DNA from 2 places in the Cytobacillus sp. MT66 genome. Region 1 is predicted to be linked to the other one. Evidence: riboswitches for the same ligand, from Rfam matches in the RefSeq annotation. Region 1 holds a riboswitch; the other holds the start of a gene.
The links. A riboswitch is a leader RNA that binds a small molecule or an ion and turns the genes downstream of it on or off. The one in region 1 is predicted to bind lysine.
Positions count from the first base shown of each region.

Region 2: it holds a riboswitch for lysine, as region 1 does, so the genes downstream of both, AC1Q59_RS09285 (transporter substrate-binding domain-containing protein) here and AC1Q59_RS03390 (YfcC family protein) in region 1, are expected to answer to the same signal.

Region 1 covers NZ_JBXAFB010000002.1:44,561-50,672, forward strand. Annotated here, with positions in the region: gene AC1Q59_RS03385 (M20 metallopeptidase family protein) at 176-1,333, opposite strand; gene AC1Q59_RS03390 (YfcC family protein) at 1,373-2,806, opposite strand; lysine riboswitch at 2,912-3,091, opposite strand; gene AC1Q59_RS03395 (MGMT family protein) at 3,388-3,723, shown strand; gene AC1Q59_RS03400 (hypothetical protein) at 3,736-4,140, opposite strand; gene AC1Q59_RS03405 (alpha/beta fold hydrolase) at 4,358-5,230, opposite strand; gene AC1Q59_RS03410 (YitT family protein) at 5,481-6,089, opposite strand.
Region 2 covers NZ_JBXAFB010000004.1:170,072-176,183, reverse strand. Annotated here, with positions in the region: gene AC1Q59_RS09305 (pyridoxal phosphate-dependent aminotransferase) at 1-348, shown strand, start outside; gene cyoE (heme o synthase) at 385-1,299, opposite strand; gene AC1Q59_RS09295 (amino acid ABC transporter ATP-binding protein) at 1,599-2,333, opposite strand; gene AC1Q59_RS09290 (amino acid ABC transporter permease) at 2,354-3,118, opposite strand; gene AC1Q59_RS09285 (transporter substrate-binding domain-containing protein) at 3,179-4,036, opposite strand; lysine riboswitch at 4,180-4,363, opposite strand; gene AC1Q59_RS09280 (DHA2 family efflux MFS transporter permease subunit) at 4,515-6,041, opposite strand.

The DNA of each region.
Region 1 (6,112 bases):
CGGTAAAGTGGTGGGGGACAGGTCCCCGCTAGGGTACAGCGTTAAAGTAATGGGGGACAGGCCCCCGCTAGGGTAAAGCGTTAAAGCAGTGGGGGACAGGCCCCCAATAGAGTAATGCGTTAAAATAGAAGAGTGCAAGCTCTAGTGGCTTGCACTCTTTATTTTACAAAATATTTTACGCCTGCAGTGCCAGCTGAATCATCAGTTCAAGTCCAGCGGGGATGGCTGTTTCGTCAATATCGAATTTCGGATGGTGGTGAGGGTATTGGCTTCTCTCACCTTGCATGCCGACATTAATAAATGCTCCTGTGATTTCCTTTAGGTAAAAGGAGAAATCTTCCGCACCTAGAACTGGTGCTACGTCCATGAATACATCCTCACCAAAGGTTGACTGGATAATTCCTTTTGCTACCTCACAGGATTCTGGATGGTTATAAAGCGGCGGCGTGCCCTCAATAAAATGATAGTGGCCTTTTGCGCCAAAGCTTGCGCAGAGCATTTCTGTTAATTGAGCGGTTTTTTCATTCATTAATTTGGCTCCGTCAAAGGTAAGGGCACGGATGGTTCCATTAATGGTGACCTTATCAGGGATGACATTGTAGGAATTGCCTGCCTGCATGCCGCCAAAGGAAATCACTCCTGGATGCAGCGGATTTAAATTCCTGCTGACAATGGACTGGAATCCTTGGATCAAATGGGAAGCTACATAAATAGGGTCGACCGTTTCATGCGGATTTCCGCCATGCCCGCCTTTTCCTTCAATCACGATATCAAAGTCATCGCTGGATGCCATGGCAAAACCAGAAGCGAAGCCGATTTTTCCAAGAGGTACGCTTGACATGTAATGAATGCCATAAACCGCATCGACTCCATCTAACACTCCCTCTTTGACCAGCTGCTTAGCCCCGCTTGGTGAAGCCTCTTCAGAGCTTTGGAAAATCAAAACAATATTATTTTTAACCTGATCAGGATTTTGACTCATCCATTTGGCTGCACCTAATAACGTTGCTGTATGGCCATCGTGGCCGCATCCATGCATCACACCAGGAATTGTGGAAATATAAGGTTTTTCTCCTTCTTCATGCAGTGGAAGTGCATCCATATCTGCTCTTAGTGCAATGGTTCTTTTCCCTTCTGTCCCTTTAAAAAAGGCAACCACATTTGGAGCAGAGAACTTTTCTAAAAGGGGAATGCCAAATTCCGCAAGCTTTTCTTTCACAAATGCAGACGTATTGTATTCCTGCCCTGAAAGCTCAGGATACATGTGGAAATGTCTGCGCTGCTCAATTGTCCACTGGATTAAATCTGAATTTGCTAATTTTGTCTGTACCATGTTGATTTCCTCCATTAGTTCGCGAATATATGAATCTTCTTAAAATGGCCCGTACTGGATGGCTTGAGCGATAAGCAAGAAAATAACTGCAAGTCCTACCTCAATAAGAATAAATGGAAATACCCATTTTACCCACTTTGTATATGGAATACCTGCTATGGCTAGTCCAGCGATAAGTACACCAGCTGTTGGGAAAATTGAATTTGAGATCCCGTCTCCAAGCTGGAAAGCTAACACAGATGTTTGTCTGGTAACACCGACTAAATCTGATAAAGGAGCCATAATTGGCATTGTTAGTGCGGCCTGTCCACTGCCAGATGGAACTAAAAAGTTCAGGAAAAGCTGTACGAAAAACATTCCAACAGCATTGATTGCCGGCGGCAGATTGCCTAAGAAGGAAGCGGCATAATATAAAATTGAATCCATTAATTTTCCATCTTGGAATACAACAAGAATGGCTTGGGCAAAACCAATAATTAAAGCGCCAGTCATAACTTCTTTAGCACCAGACATAAAGCTGTCAGACATTTGGCTAGGATTTAATTTTCCGATGAACCCGACGATGATTCCGAATAATAAAAACAGTGCAGCAATTTCAGTTATATACCAGCCTAGCTTCATGACGCCAAAAATTAATACGACAAAGTTTAATAGAAAAATAACCAATATCCATTTATGATGGGTTTCTAACTTTACATCATTATCTCTTGTTTGCGGCTTTTCGTCGGAAAAATTGCCTAAATAGCGAAGCTCTGGGTTTTTCTTTATTTTTTTGGCATATAGGTAAATGTAGGTGACTCCGGCAAGATAAAATGCTGCAAGAAGTGCAATTCTAAATCCCATTCCAGAAAAGACCGGCAGCTCGGCAATGCTTTGAGCAACGCCTACATTAAAGGGATTCATAATGGCACTCATAAATCCCATATTAGCCCCTAAAGAAACAACGGCAAATCCAACGATTGCATCAAATCCTAATGCAATAGCCAGAGGAACAATAATGGCAATATAGATAAGTGTTTCTTCCGCTAGACCCATGAGGGATCCGGCTATTGAAAAGAACAGCGTAATGACAGGTATCAGCAGCAGCTCTTTATTAACTAACTTTTTTGTCAGAGTATAGATTAAGGCATCTAGTGCCCCAGTAGCTTTTAAAATCCCAAATGCTCCTCCAACCATTAGGACAAAAAAGATAATTCCAGCACTATTGACTAGGCCGGTATGGATACTCTTAAAAATATCGAAGAATCCAACAGGAGACTGTGCTATGTGCTCAAACGAATCTGGAACAACAATGGTTCTGCCGTCCTTTTCAATTCTATCATACTCTCCTGCGGGCAAAATGTAGGTCAGGATTGCCGAGATGATGATAACGCCGAAAATTAGAACGAACGCGTTGATATTAATGCCCTTTTGTTTTTTGACACTCAGTGTTTTTTCCTCTTCTTGTCTGTCTAGCTGTCTAGAAATACTCATTTTCTGTAAATCTCCTTTTCCATTTTTTAGATTTACGGGCATAAATGAAACGCAAAAAGCAGCAGCGAGGGCTCGCTGCTGCTTTAGAAACAAAACTCGTTCTTAGCGTAAGATAGCCCTCCATATAGCACAGCTATATGACAGTCCTGTATTTATTCAACATCAGGACCAGCCTTAAGAACATGAGCAACCTAAAGCTTCGGCGAATACCCCTTTCCATAGCCATCCTCGGATCCCATGCTCCTCCGACTAAGTACTATTGGTCTTCGCACCTCTATCCTTACTTCAAAAAGAAATTGAAATAAGAAAACTATTAATTTATTTTTCTAATTTAACAAACTCTAATTGTTATTGCAACATAATTTTTAAAAAAAGAGGGAACTTCCTACACTAAAGCACTAATCAGGCGGGGGCCAGTCCCCCAGTGCGGTGAAGCGTTAATCAGGTGGGGGTCAGTCCCCCGTTGCGGTAAAGCGTTAATCAGGTGGGGGTCAGGCCCCCGTTGCGGTAACGTGTTAAAATAGGGGGGAATATACGCCACGCTTGTTTGGTGTTATTTAGTGGAAGGAGTGGGATTTTAGGTGAAGCCATTTACTGAAAATGTTATTCGTGTGTTAAGGAGTATTCCTAGAGGCAAAGTTATGAGTTATGGCGCGGTTGCAAGAGCAGCAGGAAGCCCGAGGGGGGCCAGGCAGGTGGTAAGGATATTGCATTCGATGAGTGAGAAGTACGAATTGCCCTGGCACCGAGTGGTTAATAAAGATGGACAAATCTCATTAACCGATGAGGCAGCTTTTAGTCAAAAGGAACTGCTTGCCAGTGAAGGTGTATTTTTAAGCAGAGATGGGACAATCAATATGAAAAGGTATGGCTATCAACTGGACACGGAATTCTTTCCTTTTCCAGACGAGGAATAGGTGAACCTGTATCTATTTTTCCAATATATCTTTAATAATGTGAATATGAACATCTGCCCAAGCCCTTTCCCGAAAATGCAAAACTACGTAAAAAACTATAATAATTAAATAAAGAAGGCTAAATGTAGCCAATACAAGGATTCCGCCGCTAAAAAGGAAGTCCTGAATGCGGTTGGAAAACATAAATAGCAGCCATGGGAATGTGGAGACAAAAATCGGAATAATCCCGGAGCCGCTTCTTTCTTTTACCATCCGATAAAAAATACGCTGTAGTGTATCATTGTCAAGAGTCTGGTAAAATTCCTGAATCTCCGCAATCTCCCTTAATTCGGGAAGCTTATTCAGATCAAGCTTTTGGTTGTTAGCCTTTTTGAGCTGTACATATAGCCTATGGGCATCACCGCGAAACATCATCATAGAATTTAGCCTCCTTTCTTTTCAGTAATCATCTTTATAATGGTTGGTATTATTTGTATTATTATTGTTTTTATGTATCTAAACAGAAATGAATCGTTTTAAAAAAAAGAAGTAATTCCCTAATCGTATGAAAAGGGGTAATTACTTCTTGAGAGTTAGCGGTATAAGTAATAAGTAAAAGCAATTAGGAGCTAACTAAGTAGTTACAAAGCAATCTTTAGCTCACTGACTTTTTGAGAATTTCATCCCAATGAGATAAATAAAGTAAGTGTCCGGCGTTATCAATGAAAGAGTAAGTGGAATTAGAATACTTTTCGCGAAGGTAAGCTGAAGTTTTCGAAGTCCAAACAGTATCTTCGCCGCCCTGCCATATGTTTACTTTTGTATTTGAGGCAGGATTTTTTAATTTCGGGATTTTTTTGCACAATGCAAGAGCATCGTAATATACTCCGTTCCCATTATTGCGATAACCTTCTACTGTTCCTTTTATAATAGCCTCCTGTAATATTTGATCATTTGCAACTTTTTTATCCTCTTCAACCATCTGTTCTATCGATTTCTGTATGATAGAATCTAAGCTCTTGGTTACTTTCTTGCTAAGACTTTTAAAATAAGTCTTTGTCATAAGAGGCATATACCTGTTCATATTCCTAATCATTTTCCAATTCATGGGTAAAATACTTTTGGTTTCACTGCTATTTAGAGGTATAGCACTACTAACTAAGTTCAAGGATGTGACTTTTTCTGGATATTTGCCTGCGAATACTTGGCTGTATAATCCACCAGATGACCAACCAATTAGTGAAGCCTTTTGAATTCCTTTAGCAGTAAGGAATTCATTTATCCAATCAGCGTAATCCTCCATAGAATACTCCAACTCAAAATCTGAATCTCCGTAACCTGGACGATTAATGGCAAAAAAACGAATATTATTTTCGTCCAATATTTTTATATCAGGATGAATGGAATGAACGGAAGAACCGAATCCGTGAAAGAAGATAACTGTGTTTTGATTATTATCTCCATAACCGATATACGATAATTTTCGATTATTTGATAAAAGAATATAAGATTCATAGTAATTTGACATTATATGTCTAATCTCCCTTTTCTAACTTTCTGTAAATATTCAACACAGCAGCTTAAATTCCTTTTAAAGCTATCCTGCTATTAGTTTAAGGGCAATTCTTCACAAACTCTTATTTATTTTTAAAAATAAGTACAATTATCTTTATGAAAAATTGTTGATTTGTAAAGGAAATTAAAAGACCGAATCATATGCGATTCGGTCTGATAATTAGTTTGTTTTTTCGTATATAACTCCACAGAAAGTGAACTGCTTAGATTTCAACAGTGGCACTTTTGCTTTGCTTTTTTGACTTGAATTGATATATGAAGTCAAGCATTACAGTCCCGATTTTCTGGCAGATAACCGCATAAATAATTATTTTCCAATCGACAACAATGCCAGTTAGTAATAGAAGGATTCCGTTTATGTAAAAAAGAGTTTTCCCTGGCTGTGCCCCGGTCATTTTTGAAATAATTAAAGCAAGAATATCCATTCCTCCTGAGGAAGAACCATAGCGGAATAAGATTCCTAAAGAAAGCCCAACTAAAATGGAACCGATAATTAAATCGATAATGACATTGGAAATAGGGTGTGTGACATGCAAGGAAAAGAAATCAACCACGCCAGATGTAATGGACACACAATACAGAGTCCACAAAACACTGCTCTTTCCCAGCCATTTCCCGCCTGCCAGCAGCAAGCCGGCATTTAAAACCCACAGAGTAACAGAAAAAGGTATATTCAATAGGTAGTTAAACAAAACACTTACACTTGCAGCTCCGCCTGATGGGATAAAATGGGGAAGTAAAAACGTTGCCATCGCAAAACCCTGTAAAGCCGCGGCAAATCCAAGCAAACAGCATTTCTGTAAAATATTCATAACATATCTCCTCACGGCCAATG
Region 2 (6,112 bases), on a different contig from region 1:
CCTGCGGTCCAATTGGCAGCTGCAGAGGCACTCACTGGTGATCAGTCCTGTGTTGATGAACTGGTGGCTCGTTATGAAAGCCGCAGAAATGCGTTAATTAACGCTTGCAAAGAAATCGGCTGGAGTGTTACGGCTCCAAGCGGATCGTTTTTTGCCTGGCTCCCTGTGCCAAGCGGATTCACAAGTGAAGAATTCGCTGACTATCTGCTGGAAAAAGCCGATGTTGCTGTTGCAGCTGGCAACGGATTTGGAGAATTCGGAAAAGGCTATATCCGCGTCGGCCTCCTAGTAGACGAAGATCAGCTAAGAGAAGCAGTCAACAGAATAGGAAAATTGAACCTCTTTTAATATGCAAAAAAAATCGCCGTATTCGGCGATTTTTTTTTATAGAGATAGTGTGACAATGACGGCTAATAAGAAAATAATAGTTACATAATTGACAGAATAGAGAAAGGCCATTCGCGCCCATTTTTGGTTATCTTTTGCCATAAACCCGCTTATGCTAACAACGATCCATCCGATATTAAGCAAGGTGGCAATGATTAAAAATACTAGACCAAGCTGCGGGATAAGAAAAGGCAGCGGAATTAAACAGGCAGAATACACAAAGAACTGTCTCTTCGTGATGTCAAATCCATGAACAACAGGGAGCATGGCCACTCCTGCTGCTTTATACTCATCATATTTGCGAATGGCAATAGCGAACGTATGCGGCATTTGCCAAATAAACAAAATAAGAAATAACACAATCGGAACAATATGGAAGCCGGAGGAGATGGCTGTCCAGCCAATCAATGGCGTAACCGCTCCGGAAATACTGCCAATCACAGTATTAAGAGTATATCTGCGTTTTGACCACATCGTATATAAAATTACATAAGTAAACCAGCCAATAAAAGCGTAAATAGCTGATTCAACTGAGATAAATAGCAAAATGATCATTCCAAGTACTGAAAAAGCAATACCCAATGATAGGACAGTCTTTAAAGAAAAATGGCCAGTAACCGTTGGTCGTTTCTTCGTTCTTTCCATAATTGTATCAATATCAACATCGTACCAATTATTTATAACAAGTGCCCCTGCCATCACCAGTGTACTGCCAATCATGGTCAGCACAAAAACATCCCAATTAGCCATAAAAGAATCATTGGCAAAATAAATAGCCAGCCAAAATCCAGTAAATACAGGCAAGACATTAGCTACTAAAACATATGCTTTAAATAGAGATTTTAGATCTTCTAAAAGAGATATATGATCAGTCCCAACCTTCTGCAGAGAAGGTGCCCCCTCTTTATTCATCTATTTACCTCCTCTAAGAAATGGTCCAATAATATTATAGAGCTTTCATTTCAGACGCTCTTTCAATCTGCATCTTTTTGCTACCCCTTATATTAACATAGTTTCAATGATTATTTCCTATCCAAAGTCTACAAAATTGCGAACTTTATGGGAAACCATATTTTCAACGAAAAAAAGAGAGATTTGTCACAGCAAACCTCTCCAGCAATTGATATACTATTTATTTAAATGTATAATTGGCCGGTGATTTCCGCTCCAATCAACTAAGTGGTTAGAATTAACATTTGAATTATGCTTGATTAAGATAATGTTCTTCTCAAGAATTCTTTTGTCCGTTCTTGAACTGGATGATTAAATATTTGCTCTGGGCTTCCCTCTTCAGCAATGACACCTTTGTCCATGAATACGACGCGGTCTGAGACCTCTTTGGCAAAGCCCATTTCATGGGTTACGATTAACATGGTTAGCCCGCTCTCTGCAAGCTCCTTCATAACCTTCAGAACCTCTCCAACCATTTCCGGGTCAAGTGCAGATGTTGGCTCATCGAATAAAAGCACATCAGGTTCCATTGATAGTGCTCTTGCAATGGCTACACGCTGTTTTTGTCCTCCAGACAGCTGCTTTGGTTTGGCATGAACAAATTTGTCCATTCCCACTACTTTTAAATATTTCATTGCTACCTGTTCTGCTTCTTTACGTGAGCGTTTTAGCACCTTTACTTGGCCAACCACACAATTGCTTAGGACATCATGGTTATTAAAAAGGTTAAATTGCTGAAAAACCATTCCAAGCTTTGTGCGATAGGCTGCAATATCGTGGTTATCATCAAGGATATTCTCGCCTTTATAGATGATTTGACCGCCGCTTGGCTTTTCCAATAAATTGATGCAGCGGAGAAGAGTTGATTTGCCGGAACCCGATGAGCCAATGATACAGACTACCTCTCCCTTGTTCACTGAAAAATCAATATCCTTAAGCACTTCATGCGTACCAAAGGATTTACTTAGATGCTGAACTTCTATTACCTTTTCCATCCTCTCGCTCCTTTGGACTATTAGTGATCTTTTTTCTTCAATATATCGTCTGGTGTCTCTACCTGCATTTGGTTAGCATACATGCTGTAATTTTCCGGTCCATCTAGTTTCTTTTCAATGTATTGTAAAATCCTGGTTACTGTAAAAGTCATGATAAAATATAACACACAGGCAACAAAGAAGGATTCAAAATATCTGAAATTATTTCCAGCGATTGATTTCGTTTGGAAGAACAGTTCAGAAACGGAGATAACACTAAGTACAGACGTATCTTTAATGTTGATGACAAATTCGTTTCCTGTTGCTGGCAGTATGTTTCGGATGGCCTGCGGCAGCACCACATTATACATTGTTTGGAAGTGATTCATTCCTATTGCTTGAGCGGCCTCATACTGCCCTTTATCAATAGAGATAATCCCGCCGCGGATAATTTCTGACATATAGGCACCTGTGTTAATGGAAACAATAAGAATAGCTGCGAAAATACGGTCCATGTCTAAACCAAAGGCTAGAGCAGCCCCATAAAAAATAACCATTGCTTGAACAATCATCGGTGTACCGCGGAATATTTCAATATAGGCAGAAAGAAGTGCGTTGATTATTTTGAGGATCACTTTCTTTATCCCGCGTTCAGGCACGGGAATTGTGCGAACGACTGAAACAATTAGCCCTATAAGGAAGCCAATGATGGTTCCAATGATGGATATGAATAAAGTAATTCCAGCACCGCGCAAGAACATTGGCCAATTGTTTGAAACAATATCAATAACCCATTCTAGAGTCATAGTGTACCTCCTTTTAACAAAAAAGGGGACTGCCCAAAGGAAAGCCCCCTTTCGATTTTATTATTTAGCAGCTGGCTGATTTTTAATAGCAGCATCCATAATGCTTGAGCGTTCTTCTTCAGGGATACCTGCCAAGATTTCATTGATTTTCTCTGTTAATTCACTGTCTTTTGCCACACCAACGGCGATGGCTGTATCATCGTCAGATGTCTTAAATCCATCTGTAAATTCTACCATTTTAAAGTTTTCGTTAGCTGATTCAGCACTTACGCCTTCCGGACGTTCAGATACATATCCATCAATAACACCAGACTCCAGTGCAACCCTCATTGCCGGGAAGTTATCCATTGCTGGCTGTTTGCTAACCCCTTCGATTTGGTCGATCACTGAATAGTGGAAAGTATTTAGCTGCGCTGTTACTTTTGCACCGCTGAAATCTTTAATGGATGATGCTCCATCGTATTTTCCGCCTTTTTTAACAACCATGACTAAATCTGATTTATAATAGATATCTGAGAAATCAATGGACTTTTTGCGTTCTTCTGTTGGTGACATCCCAGCAATAATAGCGTCAATTTTCCCAGAAGCTAATGCTGGAACAAGTCCGTCCCATTCCGTTTTAACGATGACCAATTCCTTGCCTAAGCCTTCTGCAATTTTCTTTGCAATCTCAACATCGTAACCGCCTGCATATTCGGCGCTTCCGTCAATTTTCACTCCGCCATTAGAATCGTCGTTTTGTGTCCAGTTGAATGGCGCATACCCCGCTTCAAGGCCTACCTTAAAAGTACCTTTTTCCTCAGACGCTGCCCCATCAGAATTGTCTGAGCCGCTTTTGCTGTCACTAGTACCACAGCCTGCTAGTAACAATGCCAATGATAATGATAGTGCTAAAAGCAATGATAATTTTTTTAACATAACATTTCTCGCCCCTTTTTTTATTATTTCACAATATCGAGTATACAATTCGAACTATTTAGGTAATTCGAAAAATCAAAAAAGACCTGAGGTGAACTCAGGTCTTGTCTTGTCATCATTACCCAAATTTCATCTTCTTTCCCAAATGAGATAGCTCAACTCAATAAACCCGGGATTGTCTATTGAGACAGTCCTGCAGTTATTCACTGCAGACCCAGCCCGCAATACTGAGTATATTGCAAGCTTCGGCGATATTTCCTTCTCCCTAGCATCATTGTTTCTCAAGCTCCGCTAGAGACTAATAAACATCGCACCTCTACCTCACCTACAAAAAGATGAGGTCATATTTAATTTATTTGTAGTCTACAATATCATGTCCTATATGTCAATCGGACTATTAACCAATTTTGATAGAATAATAAATTGGTGAGTTTGGAATAAAAAACCTGACTCATTTAGAATCAGGTTTTTTAAGTTATCAATTCTCAGCTAATTTCGCTGTCATTTTTTTTTCCGTTTTTTCCTCTAATGGATCTGATGCTGGTTTCGCCCGTTTCATAAAGAAGGAAAGAATGAGTGCGACACAGATAATACCAGTTGCCACAAAGAAGGAGAAGTTAATTCCCTCTAACATAGACTTCATCATAATTTCTTGCTTCATTGCAGCGATTGCTGCCTCTGTTGGCTGTCCAGCCATGTTTTTCATGGCATCTTTAGCAAGGTCAGCTGCTGCAGACTCAGTCCTAGTGGACATTAAGGTTACTAGAAGTGCTGTACCAATCGCACCTGATACCTGGTTTAACGTGTTGTTCATAGCTGTTCCATGCGGATAGAAGCGTCTTGGCAATTGATTCAATCCATTAGTCGAAACAGGCATCATAACCATTGACATTCCAAAAGCACGGACAGAATAGACAATCATTAAATTGGCATAGGTTGTTTCCAATGTCAATTTGCTGAAAAGATAGGTTGTTACAGCCATAATGGCTAGACCCATTATCGCCAAAATACGGCCGCCAAATTTGTCAAATAATTTGCCGTTCACCGGTGACATAAACGCCATTATTAATGCTCCAGGAAGCAAGAGAAGCCCTGCATCCATCGGAGAAATCCCTCTAAGGGTCTGAACATATATAGGGAGTAAAATCATCCCTGAAAAGAGAGCCATGTTTACAATCATTGTGATCGCTGATGATAAGGCAAACATTGGATACTTATAAACACCAAAGTTTAACATCGGCCGTTCTTTCTTGGATTGGAGAACAATGAAGATAACTAAACTAATAGCCCCTAAAATGATTGTTCCGTAAACGAGAGGGCTATCCCATCCTTTATTCCCCGCTGAACTAAATCCATATAGAATACCGCCAAACCCGATACTTGATAAGGTGAGCGAGAAAACATCCAGGCGGATATTCACTTTTTCCTTTTTATCTTTAAGCATGAAGAACCCGATCAATAATACTACTATGGCAATAGGAGTAATAAAGTGGAAAAGCATTCTCCAGTCATAGTGCTCAATGATCCAGCCAGATAATGTTGGACCAATGGCTGGCGCAAACATGAGGATTAATCCAAAAACCCCCATGGCTGCCCCTCTTTTTTCCACTGGGAAACTGACAAGCATCACGTTCATTAAGAGCGGCATAAGAATGGCTGAGCCTGAAGCCTGAAGCATACGCCCTGTTAATAAAGTTGGGAAAATGTGGGCAGTACCAGCAAGTATGGTTCCTGCAGAAAATAAAATCATTGCTGATAAAAAGATTCGTCTGACTGAATATTTTTCAATTAAAAAGGCTGTTGCCGGGATTAAAATACCGTTCACAAGCATGAATCCAGTTGCAAGCCATTGAACCGTCGTTTCTTTAATATTCAGGTCCAACATAATTGAAGGCAAAGCAATATTTAATAATGTATTATTTAAAAAAGCAATAAAGGCTCCGATCATTAGAATAGCTATAATGCCATACGGCGGACGTGCCTGATTTTTTATATCGTCACCCATGTATATACCCCCTATACTTTCGGTTCATTATTTTATACTGTTATTTCACAGATTCATATCATATACCATTA